DNA from 2 places in the Lysinibacillus sp. FSL K6-4013 genome. Region 1 is predicted to be linked to the other one. Evidence: predicted binding sites of a transcription regulator. Region 1 holds the regulator's gene; the other holds the start of a gene.

Region 1 (16,151 bases):
CTATAAAGATGAGCTAGCTAAGAATTTGCCATACGGGATGCAACGTCGTTTAGAGATTGCTCGTGCGTTAGCAGCAAATCCCAAACTGCTTCTATTGGATGAACCAGCAGCAGGGATGAACCCACAAGAAACTCACGATTTAATGGAGCTAATTGCATTTATTCGTAAAGAGTTCGGCTTAACAATATTGCTGATTGAGCATGATATGAGCTTAGTTATGGGTATTTGTGAACGTATTTACGTACTTGATCATGGACAATTAATCGCTGATGGGACACCAGAAGAAATTCGCAACAATCCAAAGGTAATAGAAGCGTACCTTGGTGAGGAGGTTATCGGCTAATGCTAAAAGTACAAAATATCGATGTTTATTATGGCAACATCCAAGCATTAAAGGGCCTCTCTTTAGAAGTAAACGAGGGTGAGATTGTAACGTTAATCGGTGCAAACGGTGCTGGAAAGAGCACGCTCTTAAAGACATTATCAGGTTTATTGAAGCCAAAAGGTGGCATTATTGAATATGAAGGCTTTTCGATAGCTGGGAAAGCGGCACAGACTATTGTTAAATCAGGGATTTCTCACGTTCCAGAAGGACGCCGTGTTTTTGCCAATATGTCAGTTGAGGAAAACTTAGAGCTTGGTGCATATCTGCGAAATGACAAAGCAGGTATTAAAAAAGATATGGATCATGTTTTCGAGTTATTTCCACGATTATTAGAGCGCCGAAAACAGCAGTCAGGTACATTGTCTGGTGGGGAACAGCAGATGCTGGCGATGGGACGCGCCTTAATGGCAAAACCAAAACTATTATTAATGGATGAACCTTCAATGGGTCTTGCACCGTTGATGGTAAAAAATATCTTTAATATTATTGAGCAGGTTAATAAAGAAGGAACAACCGTCTTACTTGTAGAGCAAAATGCTAATATGGCATTATCTGTCGCTAACCGTGCATATGTACTTGAAACAGGGCGTATTGTTTTATCTGGTTCAGCAAAAGAGCTACAAGAGAGCGAGCAAGTAAAGGCAGCTTATTTAGGCGGATTATAAAAATGGTAGGACATCTCATGTTGAGATGTCCTTTTTGGCTTGTATGTTGAAAGAATCAGAGGTAGCATTTCCACTTTACTTTTTGGTAAGGTTGAAAAAAGGAGTGATGCTTTTTGAAGTATTCAGCACAATATTTTATTGAACATTTAAAGTTAGCCGAACATCCTGAAGGGGGCTATTACATTTCATCGTTTCGTGCATCGGACGATATAGCAGTGAGAGATGTACAGAGACCGATTTATACTAGTATATATTTCCTCCTGCGCTCACAGGATATTTCACATTTACATCGTTTACAATCGGACGAGCTATGGTATTATCACGCAGGAAGCCCACTAACAGTGCATATGATTTTCCCAGATGGGACATATGAAGCGAAGAAGCTTGGCTTGAATGTAGAAGCAGGGGAGGTCCCTCAAATCGCAGTACCAAAGCATACAATTTTCGGCTCGTCGGTGGAGGAATCTGATTCGTTTAGTTTAGTAGGATGTATGGTGGCGCCAGGCTTTGACTTTGAGGATTTTGAATTGTTCACACAGGAAGAGCTTTTAGCAGATTATCCTCAGCACGAGGAAGTTATTCGTAAAATGGCCTACAAAACAATAGAATAGAAAAAACAGCCGTCTCAATTATGTTGAGACGGCATGGTTTGTTCACCAGAATATTTCTTCAGGATAATTTAGTTGAATTTGAATATCATGTAATGCTTGTTTTGTTGCTATAGCTGCTTCCATCAGGTGGGATTTTAAAGCTACATATTCATGGTCCTCTACCATTAATCTCACAGCAAATGCCGCTAAATGAGCCTGACGTTCCTCTTTACTTAATTCGATATATTCTAGATTTAGAACATCCACGTACTGGGTTGCAAAACGGAAAGTTAAGGGATTTTTAGCATGTAACATTCTTAAAAACACAGCATAATCTTCTTCACTTACCTCTTGCTCTAGACATTCAGCAATAGCCGCTTGAAATTTGCGTATAATAGCTATTTCATGATTCCACATAGAAGCATTGTTTAACTTTTGGTGCAGGTCAATAAAATCATTTAATGCGATGGCACTAAAGATAATTTCTGGCCAAAGAATTTCTGTTGAAAAATAGACATTCTTACTTGGAAAGATGAGCTCATGTTGTGTTAGAACACTCTTATTAAGTCCATTACTAACAAACTCTAGGTGATGTTCACCGAGCATAGCATGTCTTAGTTTATAGCAAACGCTTAAAATACGTAGTCGAGGACCCTGATAATCATAGTATTTATTTTCGTCACCAGTTACTTTATAAATAGCATTAATTAGTTCATCTAAATCCCAATAATCCGCGCTAATTCTTACCCCTGTTAGTTGTTCTGTGCTTTGAATGGATATCATAGTCCTCGCCCCTCCCCTTAAATGTGTTTATTTTGGTGTGTAATTGAGTAGTTTGAATAGTTCTGTTCGTTCCTTCTCTGTTAAATCACGCCATTGCCCTACCTTTAAATTACCAAGCTTAATATTCATAATTCGAATACGTTGAAGACGCTTAACGGAATATCCTAGTGCAGTACACATTCGACGAATTTGGCGGTTTAAGCCTTGCTCTAAAATGATTTTAAATACTTTATCTGAAATCTTTTCCACACGACATGGTAAAGTTGTTGTATCTAAAATATCGACCCCAGCCCCCATTTTTTGGATGAATTGCGCAGTTATAGGCTTATCAACTTGAACAATGTATTCTTTTTCATGATGATTTTCAGCACGTAGAATTTTATTGACGATATCACCATCATTCGTTAACAACAATAGCCCCTCTGATTCCTTATCAAGACGCCCGATATGAAAAATACGCAAAGGATGATTGACAAAATCAACGACATTGCCTTTTATATGACGTTCTGTTGTACTTGTAATCCCAACAGGTTTATTCAGAGCAATGTAAACAAGCTGTTGTTCTTTCTTTACCTCTTTTCCATCCACGCAAACAATGTCTCCTGTTTCAACCTGACTACCAACTGTAGCCAGCTCCCCGTTAATCGTTACCTTCCCTTCTGCTATCCATTTATCAGCCCCACGACGAGATATGATGCCAGTTTCACTTAAATATTTATTAATACGCATATTGTTCTCCTATATTTTATATTATTTTTAAGTATACCTTAACGTCACACATACAGTGAATGCTAGAAGCTTTTCTAGCAAAAATAAATTAGTTGGAAAAATTTTTTAAAAAGTTGAAATTATTTTATGTTTCTGACAATATATTAGGTGAGAGGGTTTCTATGAAAATATTGTTATTCCGATATAAAATAACGTTTTTTGTAGATAGTTCTCATTAAATTGTGTAAAGGGGAGAAGTAAAATGGTTTATGCATTTCCAAACACTGAAGGATCGGTAGTTCAATTCAAAGAGAAATATGATAATTATATCGGTGGCGAATGGACACCCCCAGTGAAGGGTCAATACTTTGATAACGTTACTCCTGTTACTGGACAAGTTTTTACACAAATAGCACGTTCCACAGCTGAGGATATTGAACATGCATTAGATGCGGCACATGCTGCTAAGGAAGCATGGGGTAAAACATCACCAACAGAACGTGCAAACATTTTACTTAAAATTGCGGACCGTATCGAGCAAAATTTAGAAAAGCTAGCCGTTGCTGAAACATGGGATAACGGTAAAGCGGTACGCGAAACATTAAATGCAGACATCCCTCTTGCAATTGATCATTTTCGTTATTTTGCTGGGGTATTACGTGCTCAAGAGGGCTCAGTAAGCCAAATAGATAACGATACAGTTGCTTATCATTTCCACGAGCCAATTGGCGTAGTTGGCCAAATTATACCTTGGAACTTCCCGTTATTAATGGCTGTATGGAAGCTTGCGCCAGCACTTGCAGCTGGAAACTGTGTCGTATTAAAACCTGCAGAACAAACACCAGCATCTATTATGGTGCTTTTAGAATTAATAGAAGATTTACTACCACCAGGTGTCATTAATGTTGTGAATGGATTCGGCTTAGAAGCAGGGAAACCGCTTGCATCAAATCCACGCATTGGTAAGATTGCCTTTACAGGTGAGACAACAACAGGGCGTTTAATTATGCAATACGCTTCTCAAAATCTTATTCCAGTAACATTAGAACTGGGTGGTAAGTCGCCAAACATTTTCTTTGAAGATATTATGGATAAAGATGATGCCTTTTTAGATAAAGCTGTTGAAGGCTTTGTGCTATTCGCTCTAAATCAAGGGGAAGTATGTACTTGTCCTTCACGTGCACTGATTCAGGAATCTATTTACGATAAATTTATGGAGCGCGTATTACAGCGAGTAGAAGCCATTAAAGTTGGCAACCCACTTGATCCAAACACAATGATGGGTGCACAGGCATCTAGTGAACAAATGGAAAAAATTCTTTCTTATTTAGATATTGGTAAGCAAGAAGGTGCAGAATGTCTAATTGGAGGAGACAAAAATAATGTAGGTGAAGGCTTCGAAAATGGCTACTACATTAAACCAACTGTTTTCAAAGGACATAATAAAATGCGTATATTCCAAGAAGAAATTTTTGGACCAGTAGTTGCTGTCACGACATTTAAAACGAAAGAGGAAGCATTGGAAATTGCGAATGATACATTATATGGTTTAGGATCAGGTGTTTGGACGAGAGATATAAATACGGCATATCGCTTCGGTCGTGAAATTCAAGCTGGTCGTGTTTGGACAAACTGTTACCACGCATATCCTGCACATGCTGCATTCGGTGGCTACAAAATGTCGGGTGTTGGTCGTGAAAATCATAAAATGATGTTAGCGCATTACCAACAAACGAAAAACTTATTAGTTAGCTATAGCGAAAACAAACTTGGTTTCTTCTAATTCGTAGGGAGGTGCATGAGCGTGGTTGAACGTGTATTAGCTACGGAAGAAGCGCTAGCACTAATCGATCTATTAAAAGAGAAACATGGGCCCGTTATGTTTCATCAATCAGGCGGATGCTGTGATGGCTCCTCACCAATGTGTTATCCAGAAGGGGATTTGCTAATAGGAGATCAGGATGTGTGCCTTGGTGTAGTGGGTGGTGCCCCTTTCTATATGCACAAAAATCAATATGATTACTGGAAGCATACACAAATCATATTGGATGTGGTGGACGGCAGAGGCGGCATGTTTTCACTCGAGGGCGTAGAAGGAAAACGTTTCCTAACAAGGTCAAGAGCCTTCAACTCTGAAGAACTGCAAGAGCTAGGGTTAATTTAACAAGTTATCTGTACAGCGGCAAAGTTTTTCTGCCGCTGTTTTTTTATCTGGAAGTAGAAAAGTTATTGTATGGAAAGGGAGGCTTTAGGACACATGACTCTTTTCTTATAGGAATGATGAATATTGATTTTGGGTGTTCAAGTGTTTTGATATTAATTTTTATGGAAAAGAGTATGTAAAGCGATATTATTGGATGAATTTTTTAGGAAAAGGAATAGATTTAATCGATCCTTTAAGGTCATGGTAAATAATAGTTTCTTTGTGGTTTTTGCTAACATCGGCCATACCTCCTTCATAGGTTGTTAATATTTTCTATTAAATCAAATAAAGTAAGTAACATACATTAAATTATGTTTACTTTTTATGTTAATTGTTACAAAGAGGGTGAATCTTTCTCACATTATGTTACGTAAAACGGGTAAAGGAGTGTGATAAATATGGATTATGTGATGATTGAAAATGAATTTGCCAATACAGTAGAGGAGGTATCAAAGGCTGCAGGCTGGACGGTGGACCGTAAAATTGTATTAGCTATTGCTAGTACATTTGTAGCCTCAGGAAAAACTTTTGATGCAACGAAGTATAAAAATGTTTTACTAGAGATGAAGAAGCAATCTTCATGGCTGTCTCCTTTACGGACAACCGTTGGATATAGTATTGCTGCCAACCTCATGGAGCAAGATGATGCAGAAAAGGCAGTGAAGAATTTACTTACAAATGTGAGCATCTTAAAGGAAGCGAAATTCAGAAGCGGCAATTTTAGCTATATTGGAGCACAATTCTTGACGGAAGATGAACAGGATAAAAAGACGCATGCACAGGCGGCAAGAGCCTTATTTGATGCTATTCGTAAACATCATCCATTTTTAACCTCATATGAGGACATTCCTTATGCCATATTATTAAGCAGTCCATCTGATGATGTTGAATTGCGCGCGGATACCATGAATCAATACTATAAAGAACTAAGAACATCTAATTTTAATGCTGGCAATGAACTCCAATGGCTTTCACAGGTATTAACATTTTTATCACCCAAATTTGATGGTCAGCTAGTACCCGATGTTGTAACCCTTCGTGATGGGCTCAAAAAGCAAAACGTTAAAGTCAAGGCTATGCATTATCCTTTACTTGGCTTTTTAGCCATACTTAATCTGGATAAAGCACAACTTCAAGGGTTGATTGATTTATACCATGAATTAAAAGACATGAAGTTATTAAAGTGGCATCGTGAATTTGTGCTCTTTATGGCTGTACAATTTGCTATTTATGATATGGCAAAGGTACAAAAGTCTTTGTCCATGACCATTATGTCTTCTATTGAGCTATTAATTCAAGCGCAGCAAGCAGCAATGATTGCAGCGGTTAGTGCAGCTACCATTGCGTCTAGTTCAAGTTCTTCGTGATAGAATAAAGAAGAACATGATTATTTGGAGGTGCATTTGAAGGATGAAGGAAACAAAACTGTGGATTAATGGCCAGTGGCATGATGCAGAGGAAAGCTATGAGCTAGCTTCTCCATATAACGGTGAGGTTATTGCTCATGTAGCTAAAGCATCTATTCAAGATGTAGAGAAAGCTATCGAAGGTGCACAGCAGGCATTCCAATCGTTTAAAAAGACAACAGCCTACGAACGTGCCGAAATATTATATAAAGTTGTTGATAAGATGCGCCAACGAAAAGAAGAACTTGCAGAGATTTTAGCCTTAGAGGCTGGAAAACCTATAGTTGCAGGTTTAGCTGAAATTGACCGTACAATCGCCACCTATCAATTTGCAGCAGAGGGAGCTAAACAGTCAAAAGGTGAGACTGTGCCAATGGATGCAGCCCCTGGAGCAGGGGATCGAATAGGCTGGACAAAAAGAGAACCTTTAGGTGTGGTATCAGCCATTACGCCATTTAATTTTCCATTCAATTTAGTGGCTCACAAGTTAGGTCCAGCATTTGCAGTAGGCAATACAGTTGTATTAAAGCCAGCAACACAAACGCCACTAAGTGCTATCGTTATGGCTGAAATTTTCCGTGAGGCAGGATTACCAGATGGGGCATTGCAAATTGTGACAGGCAGTGGAGGCGAGCTTAGTGATACACTTGTCACACATCCATACGTCAAAAAAGTAACGTTTACAGGTAGTGGTAAAGTTGGTTTGAAAATTAAAGAAAAAATAGGTTTACGTAAAGTTACTTTAGAGCTAGGTTCTAATGCAGCGGTAATTGTCGAACCCTCTACGCCAATAAATAAAATTATCAATCGTTGTGTAAGCGGGGCTTTTAACTTTGCTGGACAAGTATGCATTTCATTACAACGTATTTATGTGCATTCTTCCATTATTGATGAATTTACTAAAGCCTTTGTTGCAGAAACAGAAAAGCTTAAAGTAGGAGATCCATTAGATAAAACTACAGATGTCAGTGCCATGATTAATCCAAATGAAGTGGAACGCATCAGGGAATGGATTGAGGAGGCACAGGAACAGGGGGCTAAAATTGCAACTGGAGGCGTATTTACTGAACGTACTTTAACACCAACAGTTATGACGAATGTGACAGCTGATATGAAAATTGTCTGTCAGGAAACATTCGCACCAATCGTCTCAATTGTTTCATATGAAACATTAGACGACGCAATTCGACTTGTAAACGAGTCGGACCTTGGTCTAAATGCAGGTATTTACACGAATATACTGTCAGATGCTTTATATGCAGCAGATGAATTACAGGCTGGTGCTGTCATTATTAATGACATTCCGACATTCCGAGTAGATAACATGCCATATGGTGGAGTAAAGATGAGTGGTTACGGACGTGAAGGAATTAAGTGGGCTCTAGAGGAAATGACTGACATGAAATTTATTTCGATGAAAAAATCGTTCTAAATTTGCATCAGCTCTTTTTCTGCGATACGATGACGAAAGAACAACATGAGAAGGGAAGTTGCAAGAATTATGCCAAACAACGCTGTACCAATGAGCCAATCACGTACGGTTCAATCGCGTCTCGTATTACCCCCAGACACAAATAATCACAATTCTATTTTCGGTGGAAGAGTGTTAGCTTATATTGATGAAATCGCTGCTATTACAGCAATGAAACATGCAAAAGGCCTTGTAGTGACAGCTTCTATTGACTCGGTTGATTTTTTATCCGCTGCACATGTAGGAGATATTCTTGAAATCGAGAGTATTGTTTCGTCTACAGGACGTTCTTCAATGGAGGTTTATGTTCGCGTTGTTTCGCGCAATATTGAGACTGGCGAGGAAAAATTAACGACAGAATCATTTGTCACGATGGTTGCAGTAAATGAGGAAGGGAAACCAGTACCAGTTCCTGCGATTTACCCTGAAACAGATGAAGAAAAGCGTTTATTTGAAACTGGGCCAGCAAGACGAGAGCACCGTAAACAAAAACGTGCATTGCCGCATTAAGGAAAAAGGGAACTCTAAACGAGTTCCCTTTTTTTACATATTTAACTCATTAACAACATTAATGAGCGAGTCGGAAGACGAAGATACTAGCGTAGCGCCCTGCGATAATTCAGTAATTAAATTGGAAATGGCTGAAATATCTCTTGATGTATTTACATATTGCTGTTGAATACCAGAAACTGCATCAGCAATATCATTAAATGACTTGGATAAGCTTTCTTGTGTATTGACGCTATGCTGAATTTTTTGATCAACATTGATAACTGAATTAGCCATAGTCGTAATATTACTTTCCGTTTCCTTAATAAGATGAGAAACATTTTGGACGGCGTTTTTTGTTTCCTCAGCAAGTTTACGAACTTCCTCAGCAACCACCGCAAAACCTTTCCCATGTTCTCCTGCTCGTGCTGCCTCAATAGAAGCATTTAATGCTAATAAATTGGTTTGATCTGCAATGCCTGTAACTAGCCCAACGATTTCAGAAATTTTTTGAGAAGAGGTACGTAGTTGGTTCATCGTTACCTCAAGACCATTGACACTTTGCAAAATAACTTGGATTAAATCATTTTGTTCTTTCAACTGCTGTTGACCACGTCTTGATTTTTCTTGTGTATCTGCTACGAAGCTCAATCCTTGCTTAGTCGCTACAGCAATATCATCTGTTTGTGAGGAGATCACTAATAATGAAGCGGCTGTTTCTTCACTAATGGCATTAAGCTCCTCAGCAGTACTTTGGATTGTCGTGACAAGGGAATTTTTTGTTGCATCTGCTACTGAGCGAATACGCTCTTCCTCTTTTTCATAGGCCTCAATCACAAGCTGTTGCTCAAAATTAATGATTTTACAAAAAGCGTTTATAGCACGAATAGCATCTGTTTTAGAAATATCCACTTCGTTCACAAAGTTTGCAAAAGTAGTAGTGAGTGATTGGAATGAGGCAATATACCACTTTGACTGCAAGCCAATTCGAACGTGAGCCTCAGCAATGGCTTTTCGTTCAGCAATGTAGGCATCATTAATATGACTTTCAAAAATGTCGCTTAAATGTTTATGTAACGTGATTTTCAAACGATCAATATGTGATGTTCTATTAATAATATCAAGTAAATCTTGGCTCAAACTAATGGCTGCATAAAATTTCTCCACCATTTCAGGAATTAAGTCTTTAGCTAAGGGCTGTAGTTGCTTAATAATAGCTAAATCCTCAAGTGTTAAATTTAAAAGTTGTAATTGTTTTTGAAGATTGGGGTGGTTCAATACATCTAGTTGTACACTGCTCTTAAAATTTTCTGGTGTTAATGTAATTGAGTAGCTAGAACTACTATTTTTTGAAAACCAACTCATTATTATTTGCTCCATTCTTAATATCCATTATAAATTGTAAGTAAATAAGCACTTTTGAAATTTGTTAGGTTTGTAAATTTAATAAATAAATGGGCTTAAATCTATTTTACTATTATTTGCTGAATATTTGGTTAAAAAATTGGTTATTTCTTTATTTTTTTACTTTATTGTTAGTCCAAATGGTGAAGCGATGTAAATTTGAATTTAAAATAGGAAACCTGTAAAATACGAACTGTTTAGCAATATAAAAATCGTACGAAAAAAAGAATGGGAGGAGGGATAGTATGGAGAAAAAACGCTTTAAATTTGTTATTCCTGTCATGGTGATTGTTGCAATTGGTTCTGTTTATATGCTACGAAACTATTATGCTGAGGTACCAGATGTTGAGCAATTATTAATTACAATATGTGCAGCTTTAGGATCAGGGGTATTAGCCTATTTTTTATTTCCACAGCAGGGCGATAATAAAATTGATGATAGAGGACCGTATTAATTAATTAAAAAACTGCTCGTTTCACAACAAAACGAGCAGTCTTTTTTTATGGTTTAAATAGTTTAAACCATCCCTTATGTTTAAAGATGGCCAGCATAAAGATAACGATAATTATCATAATTCCAAGTACAATAAAATAGCTATATTGTCCATGAAGCTCCGGCATATTATCGAAATTCATTCCATATACACCAGCAATGAAGGTAAGTGGGATAAAGATTGTTGAGACAATTGTTAGAGTCATCATAATGCCATTCATGCGACTCGAACTCATAGCCATATAACTATCTCGCATATCCGCGGTAAGCTCTCGATTGGATTCAACCATCTCTGTTAGCTTAAGTAGATGGTCGTAGATATCTCCAAAATAAGCTCTTTCTGATTTCTTTAATGAGAAACGGTAAGAATTAAGAACGCGATATAAAAGATCACGCATTGGTAAAATAGTACGTCTTAAATCAAGTAAGTCACTACGGAACTCGAAGACAATTTTCATGGCATTTACATTGCTTTGGTATGTAAGTTCACCTTCTAAAGCATTTAGATGATCTTCAATTTTGTAAACGAGTGGAAAATAACTATCAACGATTTTATCAATGGTTTGATACGTTAAGTATACAGTACCGCGCTCCCAATTCTTCGGTTGGTTTTCCAGCATCTTCTGCACCTTATCTATTTCAGGGACAGGATTTTTATGGAAGGTTACGATAAATTTATTGGAGGCAAATATATTAACCTCCTCCGCAGCTAACGTCTCTTCATTCACTCGATGAATGACAAAGAAATGAAAATCATCATAAAAGTCTAGCTTCGGACGCTGTAATCTCATTAAGCAATCTTCAATAGCAAGAGGGTGAAAATGAAAAAATGTATCCAACAATGATTCTTCCTCGGCTGTAGGACAATTAAAATCAACCCAATACCATTCAAATTCTTGCTGATGTATCTCCTCTAAGGGAAAATCTTTTAACAGATGTTGTTGTTTTGTAATGCCAATGGTGCTTATCACGGTTTTCACCTCAAATTATTTACTACAAAATAGTTAGTGCTCCTCTTTAAAGCATACCCATCCACCGAACAAAGTAGTGGCAAAAAATCTAGAAGGTTTAGTAAAGCCTGCCCTTTGTAAAAGTGTTACAATTTCCTCTTCACTCATAAAAGAAAGAGAACGAATGGATTTTTCCATCTCTGCTAATTCAGACAAAGAAAGTCTAGTATGCTGTTGCCAATAGGAACGCCATAAATCAAATTGTAGTTCTGTTTCTAAAGAGCCTAGCTGACCATATTTTGAAACAAGGACAAATGGTGCTCCAGGTTTTAAATGTTTTGCTATTTCTTTTATCGTGTCTAGCTTTTCTTTATAGTCCTGAATAAAATGCAAGACGAGAACACAGCTTGCTGCATCATACTGTGAGAAGGGCAGCGAAGCATCTAGTATTGTAGCCTGATGGAATGACATATTATTTGGTAGAGCGAGTAAACGCTCTTTAGCTATGCTAAGCATGGATGCTGATGGATCAATGCCAGTGAATGACCAATGTGGCCTTCCTTCTGCCAGCTGTATAATTTCATTGCCGCTCCCTGCTCCCACGATTAACATGTTAGCATTTTCTGGTAGTCTAGAGTGATAAAAAGTTTGTATTAAACGTAGCATGGCATCATAACTAGGCAATGTACGGCGAATACCCTTTTCATATTCATTTGCTAATGTGTTGTTAAATTCCAACTCTCCTCACAGCCTTTCAAAAAAATTTTAAAAAATCCTTTTAAATGTGAAACTATTGCGGGTATAGTTCCGTAAATAGTAGTACATAAAACATAGATAAAGTTCAAAGAAAGGGTTGATATATATGGAGACTAAATGGTCTAAAGTAATCATACACGCAAGTGCATTTTTTGCGCCATGGTTAGTGCCCATTATTTTCTTTTTAATTAGTTCTGATGAGGAAGTAAAGGCAATTTCTATTCAAGCATTGCTATTCCAAATTGTCATGGGTGTTTTAATTGCTATCTCTGTTGTTTTAAGCTTTGTCCTTATTGGCTTACCATTTTTAATCATTTTCGGCATTATGCTATTTGTGGTACCGATTATTGGTATCGTAAAAGCATTGTCTGATGAACCTTGGCGCTATCCAATTGTTGGTCGCTGGGTATAATTTTCATAGACGCAAGTATATGCTAGTTGCATATGCTTGCGTTTTTTCTATGACTAATAAGGGTACATTAAATGTATGAGGAAATTATTAACCGTACACAAATAATTAAAAAAGTGCTCTTTTTGTTGCCTTAAAGGGCATTTTCAAGACTTTCCACTTTTCTATGGGCGAAATCATTGCAATTTTTTTCAGGCGTTTTGTATAATATACTCAAAGAAAGTCAAAGATAGTCAAAGTCAGTGAAGCAAGCGAGGTGTATTCCTAAAATGCGTAATATATCAGACATCATAGAGGGTTACTTAAAGCAAGTACTTGAATTAGGTGGAGAAGGGCATATTGAAATTAAACGTAGTGAAATCGCTGATAAATTTCAATGTGTACCATCACAAATAAATTATGTCATTAATACAAGATTTACTGCCGAGCGGGGTTACCTTGTTGAGAGCAAACGTGGTGGTGGTGGATACATTCGAATTTTACGTGTCCGCGCGAATTCACAGATTGATTTAATCGACGATGTTCTCCGGCAAATTGAAGGTGGAGCATCTCAAACGATGGCGGAAGATTTGGTTTATCGACTCATTGATGAGCAGGTAATTTCCAAGCGAGAAGCGAAATTAATGTTAGCAGCAATTGATCGCTCCACGATCGACCTGCATCTCCCATTAAGAGATGTCATTCGATCAAAAATATTGCGAGCAATGCTGACAACAATTAAATATGAACAACAAAAATAGTGAGGTGATGGAAATGATATGCGAACATTGTAAACAACGTAATGCGACAGTTACAGTAACACAAGTTCAAAGTGGGCAAAAAGTAGAGCATCATTATTGTGACGTCTGCGCCTCACAATTCCATCCATTTCATGCAGAGTTTAAACAAGAGCCAGTATCTATTCAACAGTTATTGTCTAACTGGTTTGGCTCTCCTACATGGCAAAAGGTGGGGGAAAAACAACAGGTACAACCACAACAGCAAACATGCCCACAATGTGGATTTTCGTATAAGCAATTTTTAAAAGAAGGAAAATTCGGGTGCCCAAGCTGTTATGACACATTTGGTGATCATTTGCCAAAGCTATTTAATCGCATTCAGGCAGGTCCACAACACATTGGTAAAATGCCTGGTGCTCGCAGTAATGTGTATGTTATTAAAAAGCAAATAGAAGATATCCGCAAGCGTATGAAATCCGCCGTAGATGAAGAACAGTTTGAAGAAGCGGCGAAGCTACGTGATGAAGTCAAAGAGCTAGAGAAGCATCTACAATTTGAAGGTGGTGATGTGTCATGATGATTGAATCATTTTTAGAGCGTGCGACACCAACTTGGATGCATATCAAAGATGATTACTCAGATATCGTCATTAGTACACGGATACGCCTCGCACGAAATTTAGATGGGTATCGTTTTCCATTAGCGTTTTCAGAGAATGAGGCACTGCAGGTAGAACAGGCTGTTACACATGCTGTAAGCGATAGCCCAATGCTTCAAAATGATTATGCTTATTTTGCTATAAAGGATTTATCGCCTTTACAGCGTCAAATTCTTGTAGAAAAGCATTTGATTAGCCCACAACTGGCTAAAAAAGAGCAAGTGGGCTCTATACTACTTTCTGAAGATGAATCCGTGAGCATTATGGTGAATGAAGAGGATCATTTACGCATTCAATGTATGACAGCAAGTTTTCAACTTCAAAGTGCCTATGAACAAGCAAATAAGATTGATCGTATCCTAGAGAAAGTATTACCGTATGCTTTTCGAGATACTTTTGGTTATTTAACAAGTTGTCCAACGAATATTGGTACGGGTCTACGAGCGTCAGTCATGATGCATTTACCCGCTCTTACATTAACAGGGCAAATGAATCAAATTATAAATGCCATGACACGCTTAGGAATGACTGTAAGAGGTATATATGGTGAAGGAAGCGAAAATTTAGGGAATGTTTATCAAGTGTCTAACCAAATTACACTTGGAAAGACAGAGGAAGATATTTTAGCAGACATACAAAGTGTCGCTGAAAAGATTATTCAAAAAGAACGACATGCAAGAGGTAAATTAATGGAAAAGGCAGAGCTTGCGCTAGAAGATCGAGTATATCGGGCTTTAGGCACCCTTACACATGCGAGAATTTTAACAAGTGAGGAAGCCGCGACTTGCCTATCTAATGTTCGTTTAGGAGTAGATTTACAATTGATTGATGGTATACAAGCAACGACCTTAAATGAATGTGTTGTTAGTATGCAACCAGGTTTTTTACAGCACTATGCAGGTGAGGCATTACCACCTGCTGAGAGGGATCGTGTTCGAGCGGAGATGCTTCGTGAGACATTATCTCAAGAACATGCGAATAAGCCTATAAATGGGGAAAAAGGAGAGGATTTATATGATGTTTAATCGTTTTACACAACGCGCGCAAAAAGTATTACAGCTTGCTCAGGAAGAGGCTATTCGTTGGAAGCACGAATCTATCGGTACAGAGCATATTCTATTAGGGCTTATACGTGAAGGCGGCGGTATTGCTGCGAAAGCGTTAGAAGCCATTGATATTAGTCCTCAAATGATTGAAGCTGGCATTGAAGAATTAGTTGGTAAGGGCAAAGAAGATGTCGGTCCAATCGTTCATTATACGCCAAGAGCTAAGAAAGTAATTGAATTATCTGTTGATGAGTCACGTAAATTAGGTCACTCCTATATTGGCACAGAGCATTTATTACTGGCGCTTATACGTGAAGGTGAGGGCGTGGCAGCTCGCGTTTTAAACAATGCGGGAGTTGGTTTAAATAAGGCTCGCCAGCAAGTATTATTGCTATTAGGTAATAATGATAATGCCCAATCTGGCCAACAAGCAGCTCAAGCTGCCAATACACCAACATTAGATAGTCTAGCACGTGATTTAACACAAATTGCACGTGAAGGTACATTAGACCCTGTTATTGGCCGAAGCAAGGAAATTACACGAGTTATTGAAGTTTTATCGCGTCGTACGAAAAATAACCCTGTATTGATTGGTGAGCCAGGTGTTGGTAAAACAGCGATTGCTGAAGGATTGGCACAGCAAATTATTAATAACGAAGTGCCAGAAATCCTTCGAGACAAACGTGTAATGACACTAGATATGGGGACAGTTGTTGCAGGTACAAAATATCGTGGAGAATTTGAAGATCGTTTGAAAAAAGTGATGGATGAAATTCGCCAAGCAGGCAACATCATTTTATTTATTGACGAATTGCATACATTAATCGGTGCGGGTGGTGCTGAAGGTGCGATTGATGCATCAAATATCTTAAAACCATCTTTAGCACGTGGTGAGCTGCAATGTATTGGTGCCACAACACTTGATGAGTACCGTAAGTACATTGAAAAGGATGCTGCTTTAGAGCGCCGTTTCCAACCAATCCAAGTGGATGAGCCGACAGTGGAAGAGGCTATTC
Region 2 (16,151 bases), 800 kb from region 1:
TAAGAGCGCCAGTTAAAGCATCATTGGCAACAGCTTGCTCCTCTGGTGTTCTTGCACTTCCCATTTGTGCACGTGCCTGCGTAATATTCGCTATCACCTCTTGCTCATGACTCGCATAGCCTTTCACAGATTCCACTAGATTGGGAATCAAATCATAGCGACGTTGGAGCTGATTTTCAACTTGTGCCCATTTAGAATCAACATTTTCCTCGGCTGTCACCAGGCTATTATATTTAGGTATAAATAATAAGGCGATTACAACAAGAATGATGACAATTATTCCAATTGGTCCAAGTAACTTTTTCAATTTTAAGCCTCCTTGACTTGCATTTCCTTCTAACTTTAGTCTACATTTTTACCTTTACATTTATACCGTATGAAATTGAATTGACACGACATACTAAATACTGCAACAAAAAATTATTGAGGAGGCGTTTTTTTTGTCACAATCGTTTTACAATGAATCATCAAACCAAACAAATTTCAATCAACAACATAGCCTAAATCATGGTGGACATGAAATGATGGACATGCATGAAACAATTGGCGAAATTATTGCAGGTATGAACCAAGCGATTATTTTGCGTCCCCATGTAAAAGATCCTGAATTACTCAATATTTTGGATCGCCAATATAATTTCACTCTTGGTATGTACAATACGATCGTAGAATCCTTCAAAACAGGACACGATCCATCTGTTCCAACAGGACGCTACCAAATGGAAACAGGAAATGACTTCAAATATGGCCTAAATCCTGGTCAACCAAAAAAGCCAATGCAAAACGCAAATGAAATCAATGATGAAGCTATTTCTGGATTTTTACTTGGCGCTCAAAAAGGAGCAGCAAAATGCATGACAACTGCTGCGTTGGAGACAACAAACCCTGTAGTTCGTCGCGTTGTTGCGGATAGTATTCCTAACTGTATCGAAATGGGATACGAATTATCCATTTATCAAAATAAACACGGCTATTATCAGGTGCCTCAGTACTCTCAACAGGATATGCAAGCGATGCTGAATGCATACGACACAACATCTAATCCCCTTCATTAAATAAAAACAGTCCATGGTGAATACTCACACCATGGACTACTTTTTTAGTACAAAAAAGCGAACAAGTATGTCGTTCGCTTTTTCAGTTTTATAATACTTTTCCTAAAAACGCCTTCGTACGGTCGCTTTGTGGATTGCCGAATAGTTCCTCTGGAGAACCTTCTTCTACAATATAGCCCCCATCCATGAAGACCACTCGATCGCCTACTTCACGGGCAAAGCCCATTTCATGTGTCACAACAACCATTGTCATCCCTTCAGCTGCTAGATTTTTCATAACATCTAGCACCTCTTTTACCATTTCAGGGTCAAGTGCTGAAGTTGGTTCGTCAAATAAAATAGCTTTTGGCTTCATTGCTAAGGCACGAGCAATTGCCACACGCTGTTGCTGACCACCTGATAGCTGCTCAGGATAATTATATGCCTTGCTATCGAGGCCAACCTTTTTTAATAGTTCATGTCCTAGAGCCTCTGCGTCTGTACGACTCATTTTACGAATTTGCATAGGTGCCATTGTAACATTATCAATAACAGTCATATGCGGGAATAAGTTAAATTGTTGGAACACCATACCTACTTCAGCGCGAATTTCATTGATATTCGTTTTAGGGTCGTTAATTTTTACATTTTCAATATAAATAGCACCATCCGTTACTTCTTCTAACATATTGATGCAACGGAGAAATGTACTTTTTCCTGAACCAGACGGCCCAATAACACAGACAACTTGTTTTTCTTGAATTTCATAATCGATTCCTTTTAATACTTCAAGCTTGCCAAAGTATTTGTGTAGGTTTTCAATTTTTATCATCTAGCTTCCCGCCCTTCTACCTTAGCTTTACGAGGGACATAGCTATTGCTAAATCGTTTCTCGATAAATGCCACAATTTTCGTTACACCATATGTTAAAACTAAATATAATAATGCTGCAACGATATACGGTTCCCAGAAGCGGAAGCTTGCACCAGCTACGACCTTACTAGCGTATAAAATATCTGGTGCTGCAATTACTGTTACGAGTGAAGAATCTTTTAATAATGCGATAAATTCATTTCCTAATGGTGGAATCATCCGTCTAAATGCTTGAGGTAAAATGACCTTACGCATCGCTTGGTTATGCGTTAATCCAAGAGAGCGAGCAGCCTCCATTTGTCCTTTTGCAATACTTTGGATCCCTGCACGGAAAATTTCTGCATTATAAGCAGCACAGTTTAAAATAAGCGCTGTAATCCCTGATACCATATAGCCTAAAGAATGACCAAAAATTGTTGGAATAACTGCTAAGTGAATTAACAAGATTTGTACAAGCATCGGTGTTCCACGGAATAAATCGATATATAGTTTAGATGGCCAATAGATCCATTTTTTACTCGATAATTTTCCAAGGCCTAAAAATAGCCCTAATAGAATACCGCCAAAATAACCACTAAGTGTCAAAATAAGTGTTACGCCAATACCTCGTATAAACATATCTCGGTAGTTCCAGACAATGTCCCAGCGTAAGTCAAAGATGTCCATCCGAAAACCCCATTCCCCTTTAAATTACGATTAATAAATGAGCCGTTAGCACAGTTACTATGTTAGTAGCATCATGTCATTCATTTCTTACTAAAAATCAGTACCTGTAATTTCTTTTAATTTACCGTTTTCTTTAATCTTTTTAAGACCTTCGTTTAATTTATCTAGTAATTCTTTATTGCCTTTTTGAACCATGAAGCCATAGTATTCTTTTTCGAATGCGTCATCTTCAATTACTTTTAGTTTTTGATCTGGATGAGCCTTAATATATTCATAAACGACTGCGTTATCTCCGATAGCTGCATCAACATTACCATTTAGCATCTCTTGAATAGCGATTGGCTGACTTTCAAAAGCCATAATATTTGTACTTGCTTCCCCTTGAAGCTTTTTCGCCGCCATATGACCAGTAGCATTAATTTGTACTGATACTTTTTTATCTTTTAATTCATCAAGAGATTTAATTTTTGAATCTTCTTTCACAACAATTAATAACTGAGACTCATAGTATGGTTCTGTAAAATCAAATGATTCTTTACGTTCTTCCGTAATTGTGATCCCTGAAGCACCGATATCTGTTTCACCGTTTTTAATTGTTTGGAACACTGGCTCCCATCCAATATTATTCCACTCAACCTCAAAGTCCATCTCATCTGCAATTGCTTGTAGAATATCGACATCAATCCCTACAATTTTCCCTGAATCGTCAACAGATTCAAATGGTGCAAAAGTGGCCTCAGTACCTACTTTATAGACCTTTTTGCCATCTCCACCATCTTCTGAAGAAGAGCTACCTGAAGATGCCCCATCTTTTGTACCACATCCTGCAAGCGCTAATGTTAATGCCGCAATAATCATCAGTAACATCCAACCTGTTTTTTTCATTATATTTCCCCCTAGTTCGATAATTTTCCAAATTACGTATTATTTTTCGCAATTCGGAAATGTTAGACTATTAGGTCAATTATATTAACATTATAGTATTTAGACAACAACTTTTCGCATAAAACTAAATATTTTTTCATATAAATTTATATGAAATTCATATAATTTGAAAAAACATGTATAAATAACAAGAAAATAAACCTAAAACTAATATATATACAATGAGAACCATGCCAAATTTCGATAAATTTAGGCAAAAAAAAAGAATCCCCTCAGATAGGATTCTTTTTTTTCGACTATTGCTAGTCTCACGTACAGTATGTTCACTAAAAAATAATTTGGAGTTGTTGCTTTTTTGAAGGTTTGAAAGGAATAAATAGGGGAATAATGCCAACTAGGACAGTATTCCCTATTCTTCCTCTCGATCTCCAGTAAGCAGGCTGCTAAACTACTTATTAGGAGATGAGCTATAACAGTATATCAATTAATCAGTAAAATGGCGCCCTCGGAGGGAATCGAACCCCCAGTGCAAGAACCGGAATCTTACGTGTTATCCATTACACCACGAGGGCAAAAGACACAAAAAAAAAGTACTCACTCTAGGCTTACGAAAAGCATGATGTAGATAACCCTCATTTTTGAAGCATACCTGCAAAATAGTGTTCTGTACTTTAAACCTTATAACCTTAATCATTATACAAGCCTATCCTATATAATTCAACCATAGATTGCAAAAACAATTTATTTTTTTTAATTTCACTTTAGCAGGGTTAATATTTGACCTTCCCTGACTATAATGTGTATGATAAGGATACAGCTGAAATACAAAGGAAAATTTTCAGCAAAGGTATTCGAATTTAGCTTTTTAAGGAGGATTTAACATGAATTTAATTCCTACAGTTATTGAACAAACTAGTCGTGGTGAGCGTGCATATGACATTTATTCACGTCTACTTAAAGACCGTATTATCCTTTTAGGAAGTGCCATTGATGACAATGTTGCCAACTCCATTGTCGCTCAGCTTCTTTTCCTACAAGCAGAAGATCCAGATAAAGATATCTCTCTTTACATTAATTCACCTGGCGGATCCATTACGGCTGGTATGGCAATCTATGACACAATGCAAATTATTAAACCACAGGTACAAACAATTTGTATTGGTATGGCTGCATCAATGGGTGCTTTCCTACTTGCAGCTGGAGAACCTGGTAAACGTTTTGCCTTACCAAATGCTGAAGTTATGATTCACCAACCACTAGGTGGTGCGCAAGGGCAAGCGACAGAAATTGAAATTGCTGCTAAACGTATTTTATTCTTACGTGAAAAATTAAATGGCATTTTATCTGAACGCACTGGTCAACCACTTGAAGTCATTGCAAGAGACACAGATCGTGATAACTTCATGACTGCTGAACGTGCAAAAGAATATGGCTTAATTGACCACATTATGCATCGTAGCGATAATAAATAAAAAAGAGAAGGCATCACAGAATTGCTCTGTGATGCCTTTTGTATTTATTGAATGTTAATCTTCGTTTTCAATAATTGTTGCCAACGCTGTAACCGCTTGCTCAGCATCGTTACCTTCACTGCTTAAAGTCACTTCAGTACCTTTAGCAACTGCTAAGCTCATGACACCCATAATGGATTTGGCATTTACTTTTTTCTCGTCTTTTTCTAGAAAGATATCAGCACTAAAACGATTTGCTTCCTGCACAAATAGTGCTGCTTGTCTAGCTTGTAGTCCTAATTTTAATTTAACCTGGACTCTTCTCTCAATCATTCTCAAAACTCCCCTTCACTACCGTTCATCTATTAGTTTTATCTTACCTTACTTACAGGCAAAAGAACAATAAGCGATTAGCATGACATTCATACCTGAAAAGTATGATAACTTAACCACCTATTTTTTCACCACGCCTTAATGCATCCGCAATCTCATCAATTTTTCTCAATCGATGGTTAACACCAGATTTACTAACCGTTCCACTAGATACCATTTCACCAAGCTCTTTCAATGTCACATCTTGGTATTCAACACGGAGACGAGCTATTTCACGAAGCTTCTCTGGTAGTTGATCAAGACCAATTGAATTTTCAATAAATCGAATATTCTCTACCTGCCGTAATGCTGCACCAATGGTTTTATTTAAATTGGCAGTTTCACAGTTCACAATACGGTTGACACTATTACGCATATCTCGCAAAATCCGAACATCTTCAAATTTCATCATAGCCTGATGTGCGCCAACAATATTAAGGAAATCTGAAATTTTTTCCGCTTCCTTTAAGTACGTCACAAAGCCTTTTTTACGTTCGATTGTTTTGGCATTGAGTTCAAATTCATTCATCAAATCCATTAATGCTTCACCATGCTCTTTATATAAAGAATAAACCTCTAAATGATAAGCCGATGTTTCTGGATTATTGACAGAACCTCCTGCTAAAAAGGCTCCTCTTAAATAAGCTCTTTTTTGGCCACTCTTTTGAATGAGCTTTCTTGAGATAGTATGGTTAAATTGAAAGTCGTCTGAGATGATTTCTAAATTAATTAATAGCTCACGCGCACCTTCTCTTACACGACATATATACACATTATTTTTTTTCAATCGCATTTTCTTTCGAACAAGTAATTCCACATTGTACGGATACAATTTTTTCATAATCGTATATAGTCTTCTGGCTATTGCAGCGTTTTCGGTTTGCACGTCTAAGCTTAGTTGTTTATTTGCAAAGGATAATGAACCATTCATACGAATTAGGGCAGAAACTTCTGCTTTCATACAATGATCGTCCGCTTCTATTTGTGTCAATTCTTTTTTTGTTTCAGAAGCAAAAGACATATCACGCCCCCCTTTCAATCATGATTTCTATGTATATGTTCATCTTACCATATACAATAAAGCCATTATGTTTCTATTATTGGTCCTCTTACTTTTTGATGGTAAATATCAGCATAATCTACCAGCCATTCCGCAACATTCGTAGCATTATGGCGAACCGTTCCATCTGGTCGAATTGTAGCAATGTCCCGTTTAATAACTTCTAATCCCATACTTTCAAGCTTTGCTACGTCAAATGTTACTGGTTCCGCTCTTTCTTCTTTATACAATTCTTTTACAGGGTTCGGTAGTTCTTCATCATTTACTAAAATGGAATCGATAAAATCATGGCCAACATGCTTATGTATGGCTGTTACATGATCGCCTGCTGTATAAGAAATAGTTTCGCCCTTTTGTGTCATTAAATTACAAACATATATTTTTCTTCCTTTAGCCTTAACAACTGCTTCTCCTATTTCCTTCACAAGCAAATTCGGAATAATACTTGTATATAGGCTTCCTGGTCCTATTAAAATATAGTCTGCACGAAGTATTGCACGAATAGCTTCTGGTAACGGTTGCACATTTTCAGGTACTAAAAAAACGCGATTAATGCGTTTGGTCGCTGTAGGGATTTTTGATTCGCCCTCTATAATTGAGCCGTCATCAAGTACAGCATGTAGGGTGATTTTTTTATTAGCAGCTGGAATTACTCGACCATGAACTTTTAAAACCTTTCCCATCTCACTTATAGCATGACTGAAATCTCCGGTAATATCAGTAAGGGCTGTAAGCATTAAATTTCCTAAGGAGTGGCCTCGTAAATCTTCAGATGCCGAAAAACGGTATTGAAACATTTGCTCTACAAGGGGCTCAATATCTGATAATGCTGCAATCACGTTGCGTACATCACCAGGTGGTGGGATATCATAATCATCACGTAAACGACCTGAAGATCCACCATCATCTGCTACTGTTACAATAGCAGTTATATCAAATGGGTGATGCTTCAGCCCGCGAAGTAACGTGGAAAGCCCTGTGCCACCACCAATTACCACAAGCTTTGTTTGCTTTTTCCCCATTCACTCATTCCTTTCTACGATTAATATCACGATGCGTAATAACCGTATTTTCCTTGCCCGCAAAATATGCACCAAAAAATTCTGCTAATGTCACGGAGCGATGCTGGCCCCCAGTACATCCAAAAGCAATAACAAGCTGTGATTTGCCTTCTTGTCGATAGAGCGGAATCATAAAGTCTAATAAATCCGTTAGTTTTTGTATTAGTATTTGTGTATCTTCCAACGCTAACACATAAGAAGATACCTCCGTTTGAAGACCCGTTTTTGGACGTAGCTCCTCCACATAGTACGGGTTTTTAAGGAAACGAACATCAAACACTAAGTCTGCATCAATCGGCATTCCATGTTTAAAGCCAAAAGACATAATATTAACGGTAAAAATAGTATCTGCCTCACTCGCAAATTCTTTGACGATTTTTTCACGTAATTGCTTTGGTTTCATGTTAGATGTGTTATAAACTAAATTGGCACGACCTTTTACGACAGATAAAAGTTCTCGTTCCTGTTTAATCCCATCTAGAGGTAAACCATTCACTGCTAATGGATGTGCACGTCTTGTTTCTTTATAACGTCTGACTAATGTGGCATCATCTGCATCTAAAAATAAAATACGAGCAACAATATCGCCTTCTTTTAGTATATGGTCTAATGCGCCAATTAGAGCATCAAAAAAGTCGCCTCCGCGCATATCCATCACTGCTGCAATTCGAGTACTGTTTTTACCAGAATCCCTTAGTAAGGTTAAAAAAGTTGTAAGTAACGCAGGTGGTAAATTATCAATACAGTAATACCCTAAATCCTCAAAGCTTTGAATAGCTACTGTTTTCCCAGCCCCAGACATTCCTGTAATAATAACCAATTCATGTGTACTTTGTTGGCCTTCAACCACCACTGTCATGCAACTCCTTTATTGTTCTTTTGAAATTTGTATTTTTTGATGAAGTAATTCAAAATCCGTTGTATAGTCAAACGTGCCATACTGAATGCCTGATTGCGAAACAGCAAATTGTAAATTAGTTCGATCTCCTTCAGCCATTGGCAAATGTGCTAAATCCTCTACTGGATGCCATGCAAGTTTGCCTTCTCTTGTTTCTTCAAATGGTACTCCATCTACATCCTTTGCAACAAATGTATAGAGCATCCATTCATCCACTACATCATTGTTTTCTTTAATGATCATCGTATAAACACCCTTTAAATGAACATGTAAAGGTGTGACATTTGTCTCTTCTTGAAACTCACGAATAGCAGCCTCAAAGATTGACTCGCCGCTCTCCATTTTCCCTCCTGGAGCTACATACCAGCCTCGTCTTGGTTTCTGAAGTAATAATACTTTACCGTCTTTTACGGCAATTAAATTTGCAATTCTTTGCATAGGCACACCTCTAATCACTTTTGCATTCTACTCTTCATTATAACAAGACCTTGTAAGATTTGTCCTCATTTACAACTCTTGTACGCAGACTATTAACAATTTAGTTCTATTCAAAGATAACCATCTCATCTTGGGCGAAATTTACGTGTTTCGTGATATTATTATTTGATTTTTTACACATAAAAAAGTAGGCTGCTCCCACCTAATGGAGGCGGAAACAACCTACTAAACAAAATAAAAGGGGGATTGCTAATTACATTTTTAATCATACACCTTTTATATGTCATTCAAGTTACAGCAATATTAAAACCACATTAAAATTGTATTTTTTTCCTTAAAATAGCCACGTTAGGCATTAATCTTCTCTAATAGCTCTTCTACATAATGTTGAACAGCTTGCGCGGCAATACTACCGTCACCAGTTGCTGTTACAATTTGACGAAGTGATTTTTCACGAACATCTCCAGCTGCAAAGATACCTGGGATTTTTGTTTCCATCGTGTCATTTGTCAAAATATAGCCAGCGTCATTTAAAATACCTAATGATTCAAATGGTTTAGTTAAAGGTAGCATACCAATATAGACGAATACACCATCTGTAGCAAATTCAGATTCTGTACCATCAACAGTTGATTGTAGTGTTACACTCCCAACTCTACCATTCGCTTCATTGATTTCTTTGACAGTTGCATTCCAAATGAAATCAATTTTTTCATTGGCGAAGGCACGATCTTGTAAAATTTTTTGTGCACGTAATTTATCGCGACGGTGGACAATTGTCACTTTATCTGCAAAGCGAGTTAAATAAACACCCTCTTCAACAGCTGAATCTCCGCCACCTACGACAACAAGATTTTTTTGTTTAAAGAATGCACCATCACATACTGCACAGTAGCTGACACCACGACCACCAAGTTCTTTTTCACCTGGCACACCCATTTTTTTATATTCTGCACCAGTTGTAATAATAATAGCACGTGTTTTATATTCTTTTGCGCCTGATTTAATTGTTTTATATTCTTCTCCATCGATGATTTCCGTTACATCACCATAGGCGTATTCAGCACCAAATTTTTTAGCATGCTCAAACATTTTTGTAGAAAGCTCTGGTCCTAAAATTGTCTCAAAACCTGGGTAGTTTTCCACTTCTTCTGTGTTTGCCATTTGTCCACCCGGAATGCCGCGTTCAATCATTAATGTTGACAAATTCGCACGAGATGTATAGACGGCAGCAGTCATCCCAGCAGGACCTGCACCAATAATTACTACATCATAAATTTTTTCTTCTGACATAAATACTTCCCCCTAAACAGAATACTTTTTATCTTCATACAACCAATACACAAAACGTCATTATAGAAGAAGATCAATGACGCTACGAAAAAATTGGTGTTAGCGTTAGTATGTTCATCGTATGTGAAAGTATAAAGTTATTCAACTATGTTGCTCATACTTTAATTATGACTGTTTGGCAAAAACGTTAAGATTTCGTCAATATACTTCGATAAAGTAGATACAGATACTCCATATTGCTGTGCAATTTCCTTTTTTGTCACTTTGAGCATTTGTGAAGATCTGAATAAATAATCATTTGCTCCTGCAATTGCTGTTGGATTTGTAAAACGATAATTTTCTACTAAAGCTTGTTCACATAGCACAAACCACATTTGAAACATAGGTACAATTAATGATGATAGCTTTCCATACTGTTCTAATAAAATTTCTGAAACCTGTACTGACCGTAAAAAGCTTGCTTCTACTTTGTTTTTCTTATCAAATTCATGTCCTAGTGCATAAGCCAAAAATAATTTCTCAAAAGAGCCTAATTGTTCAATATTAATCCATTTTGGATGGGCAATAATTTCTTGCTTATGCGCTGTGCCTTTCAGTAAAAACAAGCCAAAAATGCGCTCACTTTTATAAGTGCTCTCTAATTTTTCAACAATAAAATCACGATCATGCTCCAATGCATCAAGCCCAAATTCATTTTCTTGTTGACGCCAAGGTTCAAAGCCCTCTTTGTCTGGGTCTAATTCTAGAAGCTGATCCCAAGCACTTTTCGAAATCTCCTCATGTCCTGAGAAATAGGCAGCATGCGACAACCAAAAGTAAAATCCTGCATCTCCTACATAGCCTCTCTTTTGCATACTGCGCAGCCATTTATAGGCTAATTCATATTGGCCGATTAAGGCTAATGTAGCACCAAGTTTATATCGATGCTCCCAAGTATAGGGTTGAATTTTGACAAGAACATTTAACAGTTCTTGTAAATCCTCTTCATTTTTTTCATAATAAGCAATCACCGTTAAATTGCATAATGCATGTAGATTGCCCTTATTTTCACGTAGCACTGTATGCAAGAGAGCCTTTGCTTGCTCTTCTTCTCCAACATAAAAATAAGCGAGTGCTAGATTATTATAGGCGGACCAAAATGCTGGTCGATCTTCAATTAAATCTTCTAAAATAGTAATAGCTTCAGGAAAATCTCCCTTTTCCATGCAACGACGAGCTTGCTCCTGACGATATAAATCCTCACCAGAGCCTTCAAGCTCTTCAAAATCATCTTGCTCAAAAGCGACAAACTCTAATATTTCTGCCGCTTCATCTGCATAAGCACCCTCAGGTTCTAGCTTTAAATATTCTTCAGCAAAGCGTTTTGCATCATGCATGATGCCCACACATCCTGATACTTCTGCCATGTAAAATATGATTTCTGGATTATCTGGATCAATTTGATAGGCACGACGAAGTAGATCATACGCTTCCTCAAAACGTTGACCTTCTAACTCTACTATGGCTAACTGCAAGATAATCATTGGATCGTCGGGGCTTAAATCTACCGCACGCTGTAAATATTTATAGGCTTTATTCATTTGTCCACTGTTCATTGCTTGAATTGATTTCTTATAATAATAGTCGCCTGTTGGAATGAACGACACTATATTCGATTGAGTCTCATTTTGACGTTTCTTTTCCAATATATTTCCTCCGAAACAAGAAATAAGGAACGTATTTTACGTTCCTTTACACAGTATCTCCTATTATACCACACAATCAATAATATGCTGTTATTTCTCCTCGTGACGTTTTTCCAACACATGTAGAACATCATAAATGCTTACTTTTTGTTCTTGTAATAATACTAGTAGGTGATAAATTAAATCAGCAGCCTCCCATTTTACTTCCTCAGCATCTCGGTTTTTGGCACCAATAACCACCTCTGTTGCTTCTTCCCCAACCTTTTTACAGATTTTATCAATGCCCTTATCAAATAAATATGTAGTGTACGCTCCTTCTGGCATTTCCTGCTCTCGCTTTTCGATGACACGAGCAAGTTTAGAAATGATGTCAATAGAACCTACCTTCTCATTTTGCTGAATGACTTCAGTGAAGCAAGAAATTGTACCATTATGACATGCTGGCCCCGTCGGTAGAACCTCCACTATTAACGCATCTTGATCACAATCTGCTTTGATTGACACTACTTTTTGTGTATGGCCACTTGTTGCTCCCTTATGCCAAAGCTCTTGACGGGATCGAGAATAAAACCAAGTTTCCCCTGATTCAATGGTTTTAGCTAATGACTCCTTATTCATATACGCTACTGTTAATACCTCTTTTGTATTGGCATCTTGTACTACAGCTGTAACAAGACCTCTCTCATCAAATTGAATATTCTCTATCATCTTACCGCCACTCCTTTTTCACGTAAGTATTCCTTTACTTGCGCTACACTCGTTTCTTTATAATGGAAGATGGAGGCTGCTAGTGCAGCATCTGCATCTACCTCATGTGCTAATACTTCGTAAAAATGTTCGGCATGTCCCGCTCCACCACTGGCAATCACAGGAACTGTCACAGCTTCACGTACTGCTTTGGTTAAGGCTAAATCAAAGCCTGATTTTTCTCCATCTTGATTCATACTTGTTAATAAAATCTCACCAGCTCCTAAGCGTACAGCCTCTTTTGCCCATTCAATAGCTGACCAAGATGTTTTGTTGCGTCCACCATGTGTATAAACCATCCATGTGCCATCTTCCTCACTATAGCGAGCATCAATTGCTACAACAATGCATTGTGCGCCAAAGTAATCAGAGCCTTCCTTAATAAGTGCAGGTCTTTCCAACGCGGATGTATTCACCGAAACTTTATCAGCACCTGCTCGTAAAATACGCTTCATATCATCCAACGTACGAATGCCTCCGCCAACAGTAAAGGGTATGGCAAGCGTAGCCGCTGTTTGACGAACGACATCTACCATCGTTTCTCGACCTTCATGTGAAGCAGAAATATCTAAAAATACAAGCTCATCTGCTCCTTGTTCATCATAGAACTTCGCAAGCTCTACAGGATCTCCTGCATCTCGGATAGAGACAAATTGTATACCTTTTACAACACGACCTTCTTTCACATCAAGACATGGGATAATACGTTTTGTTAGCATGCCTTCACACCTTTCAACCATTGCTCTAATAAATAAACACCTAATTCCCCTGATTTTTCAGGGTGAAATTGCATGCCAGTCACAGAACCATTCGTCACAATACCAGGTACTTTAATGCCATAGTAATCAGCATAGGCAACAAGCTCTGATTCTACTATATCTGTTGCATAAAAGGAGTGAACAAAATAGACATGCTTGGCTGATACTTCATTGTGTAACCATGCAGGACGATTTGCCACAATCAGTTCATTCCACCCCATATGTGGTACTCTGTATGCTTGGCCCTCTTGGCTACCACTAAAGCGTTTAATACATCCCTTGAAAAAGCCTAACCCCTTTGTTGGGGTTACTTCATCACTTTGCTCGAATAATAATTGCATGCCTAGACAAATCCCTAAAAGAGGACGGTTTTCGCTTTGTACCTTCTGTAAATATTGATCTAAGTTTGTTTCAGCTAAACGCTTTCTGGCATCAGGGAATGCCCCCACCCCGGGTAATAAAAGTGCGTCAGCTGTATCTAACGCCTTCTCATCAGCAGTTATAATAACCTCACAGCCAAGCCGTTTTAATGCTTGCTCCACACTAAATAAATTGCCCATACCATAATCAATAACACCTATTTTCACGTCAACAGCCCCTTAGTAGATGGTACGCCTTTAACACGCGGGTCAATTTCCACTGCGGCATCAATCGCACGTGCTAATGCTTTGAAAATTGCCTCAATAATATGATGTGTATTCTGGCCATAAGGTACAATCACGTGAACATTCATCCTTGCCTCAAGGGCAAATTTCCATAAAAATTCATGCACTAATTCTGTATCAAATGTTCCTACTTTTTCTTTTAATGCTGGCACACGATACTCTAAATGAGGTCGATTCGAACAATCGACCACTACCTGAGCTAGTGCGTCATCCATCGGTACAAAGGCGTTACCATAGCGTTTAATGCCTTTTTTATCACCAAGTGCTTCTCGAACAGCCTGACCTAATACAATACCAAGGTCCTCTGTTGTATGGTGATCATCAATATAAGTATCGCCATTAGCATGTATTGTGCCATTAAATAGTCCATGCTTAATAAATAAGTCAAGCATATGGTCCATAAAACCTACGCCTGTTTGGATATCAGCCTTGCCCTCACCATCTAAATCAATGGCTACTGAAATTTGCGTTTCATTCGTTGTACGCTCTATCTTTGCATATCGTTTCTTTTCTGTCATCGTCCTATTCCTTCTCCCATCCACGTGATTCCACTGCACGAGCATGTCCCTCTAAGCCTTCCATACGCGCTAGACGTGCAATTTTTGATGCATTGTCACTCCAGGTTTTTTTACTATAGTAAACAATACTTGATTTTTTCACAAAATCATCGACATTTAAGCCACTTGCAAAACGAGCCGTACTATTGGTTGGTAGTACATGATTGGTCCCTGCAAAATAATCACCAACTGGCTCAGAACTATATCGACCTATAAAAATACCGCCAGCATGTCTTATTTGCTCAGCTAGTGCCTCCGCATTTTCTGTCACAATTTCTAAATGCTCTGGTGCTAATGAATTAATAGCTTCCACTGCATCCGCTAATGTTTCAGCTACATAAATTACCCCAAATTTCTCTATAGAAGCACGCGCTACTTCTTGACGTGGTAAGTTCAGCAGCTGCTTCTCTACTTCCTCAGCTACTTTTTTAGCTAATTGCTCTGAGGTTGTGACAAGAATTGCGCAAGCTAGCGGATCGTGCTCTGCTTGTGATAAAAGGTCTGCAGCAATTTCATCAGGATAGGCTGTATCATCAGCCAGCACAGCAATTTCACTCGGTCCAGCGATCATATCAATGGCCACTTCTCCAAATACCTCACGTTTGGCAAGTGCCACATAAATATTTCCTGGACCTGTTATTTTATCGACTGGGGAAATTGTTTCCGTGCCATAGGCAAGTGCAGCTATGGCCTGTGCCCCACCAACTTTATAAATCTCATCAATCCCTAAAAGGTGAGCCGCCACAAGTACACCTGCTGGTAGTTTCCCTTTCTGCCCTGCAGGTGAAGTAATAACAATACGTTTCACCCCTGCAACCTGCGCTGGTATCACATTCATCAATACAGATGAAGGGTAGGCTGCTGTACCACCTGGAACATATAGTCCTACTGCATCTAAGGCCGTTACCCGTTGACCTAACCAAGAACCCTCTCCCAGTTCTAGGCGATACCCTGAACGTATCTGTTGTTCATGATAAAAGCGAATATTTTCTGCTGCTTCCGCTAAGTCCTTATAAAGTTGAGGATCAAGTTCACTTACTGCTTCTTGTATTTCTTCTTCAGAGACGCGCAAACTCTTAGGGACATAGCCATCCCACATCTCAGTATAGGTACGTAACGCCGCATCTCCCTGTACCTTAACATCCGAAAGGACTTGTCGCACAACTTTTATTTGTTCCTCATTTCCTCCTTCAAGTGGTCTTTTTAAGGAAATGCCTTTTTCAAGCTTTGTTATTTTCATCGGATTAATCCCCTTTAGTCCTTCATATGTAGCTAAAAATGATTACTCTTTCTGCTCATTCACACATTTCTTTAATCGCTTCACAAGATCAATAATCCGCTCACCTTTCATACGATAACTTACTGGGTTTGCAATTAATCGAGAAGAGACAGCAGTAATAAATTCATATTGTACTAAGCCGTTCTCTTTTAATGTACGACCTGTAGAAACAATATCGACAATTCGATCAGCTAAGCCAATCATTGGTGCTAATTCAATAGAGCCATTGAGCTCGATTATTTCCACTTGCTCACCAATGCCTTTGTAGTACTTCATTGCAATATTCGGATATTTCGTAGCAATTCTTGGCGCAATTTCATTCATGGAGGTGTTTGGTAAGCCTGCAGAAGCGATATAGCAATTACTAATTTTCAAATCAAGTAATTCATGCACCTCTCGCTGTTGCTCTAACAAGACATCCTTACCAGC

Evidence for each region. Region 1 encodes CtsR, which represses protease genes until heat stress. Its sites were predicted from a motif close to ATGGTCAATAAAGGTCAAACA; they were not measured.
Region 2: a site for CtsR is predicted at 4,233-4,253, ahead of clpP (ATP-dependent Clp endopeptidase proteolytic subunit ClpP). Genes of this name have one in related genera too.

Annotation. Positions count from the first base shown of each region.
Region 1 covers NZ_CP152031.1:4,588,470-4,604,620, reverse strand. The annotation lists gene MHB39_RS22925 (ABC transporter ATP-binding protein) at 1-343, shown strand, start outside; gene MHB39_RS22920 (ABC transporter ATP-binding protein) at 343-1,050, shown strand; gene MHB39_RS22915 (cupin domain-containing protein) at 1,164-1,661, shown strand; gene MHB39_RS22910 (hypothetical protein) at 1,704-2,423, opposite strand; gene rluF (23S rRNA pseudouridine(2604) synthase RluF) at 2,451-3,152, opposite strand; gene adh (aldehyde dehydrogenase) at 3,394-4,914, shown strand; gene MHB39_RS22895 (DUF779 domain-containing protein) at 4,936-5,295, shown strand; gene MHB39_RS22890 (DUF4003 family protein) at 5,733-6,701, shown strand; gene MHB39_RS22885 (aldehyde dehydrogenase family protein) at 6,745-8,172, shown strand; gene MHB39_RS22880 (acyl-CoA thioesterase) at 8,242-8,721, shown strand; gene MHB39_RS22875 (globin-coupled sensor protein) at 8,755-10,065, opposite strand; gene MHB39_RS22870 (hypothetical protein) at 10,350-10,559, shown strand; gene corA (magnesium/cobalt transporter CorA) at 10,606-11,568, opposite strand; gene MHB39_RS22860 (class I SAM-dependent methyltransferase) at 11,602-12,285, opposite strand; gene MHB39_RS22855 (DUF4870 domain-containing protein) at 12,410-12,715, shown strand; gene MHB39_RS22850 (CtsR family transcriptional regulator) at 12,982-13,452, shown strand; gene MHB39_RS22845 (UvrB/UvrC motif-containing protein) at 13,466-14,008, shown strand; gene MHB39_RS22840 (protein arginine kinase) at 14,005-15,114, shown strand; gene MHB39_RS22835 (ATP-dependent Clp protease ATP-binding subunit) at 15,104-16,151, shown strand, end outside.
Region 2 covers NZ_CP152031.1:3,785,628-3,801,778, forward strand. The annotation lists gene MHB39_RS18740 (LemA family protein) at 1-307, opposite strand, end outside; gene MHB39_RS18745 (spore coat protein) at 441-1,055, shown strand; gene MHB39_RS18750 (amino acid ABC transporter ATP-binding protein) at 1,144-1,866, opposite strand; gene MHB39_RS18755 (amino acid ABC transporter permease) at 1,863-2,573, opposite strand; gene MHB39_RS18760 (basic amino acid ABC transporter substrate-binding protein) at 2,664-3,458, opposite strand; tRNA gene MHB39_RS18765 (tRNA-Arg) at 3,956-4,030, opposite strand; gene clpP (ATP-dependent Clp endopeptidase proteolytic subunit ClpP) at 4,340-4,930, shown strand; gene MHB39_RS18775 (HPr family phosphocarrier protein) at 4,985-5,242, opposite strand; gene whiA (DNA-binding protein WhiA) at 5,355-6,302, opposite strand; gene MHB39_RS18785 (YvcK family protein) at 6,368-7,363, opposite strand; gene rapZ (RNase adapter RapZ) at 7,368-8,261, opposite strand; gene MHB39_RS18795 (8-oxo-dGTP diphosphatase) at 8,271-8,738, opposite strand; gene trxB (thioredoxin-disulfide reductase) at 9,087-10,031, opposite strand; gene MHB39_RS18805 (tetratricopeptide repeat protein) at 10,193-11,716, opposite strand; gene hisIE (bifunctional phosphoribosyl-AMP cyclohydrolase/phosphoribosyl-ATP diphosphatase HisIE) at 11,807-12,424, opposite strand; gene hisF (imidazole glycerol phosphate synthase subunit HisF) at 12,421-13,182, opposite strand; gene hisH (imidazole glycerol phosphate synthase subunit HisH) at 13,176-13,808, opposite strand; gene hisB (imidazoleglycerol-phosphate dehydratase HisB) at 13,805-14,404, opposite strand; gene hisD (histidinol dehydrogenase) at 14,409-15,683, opposite strand; gene hisG (ATP phosphoribosyltransferase) at 15,726-16,151, opposite strand, start outside.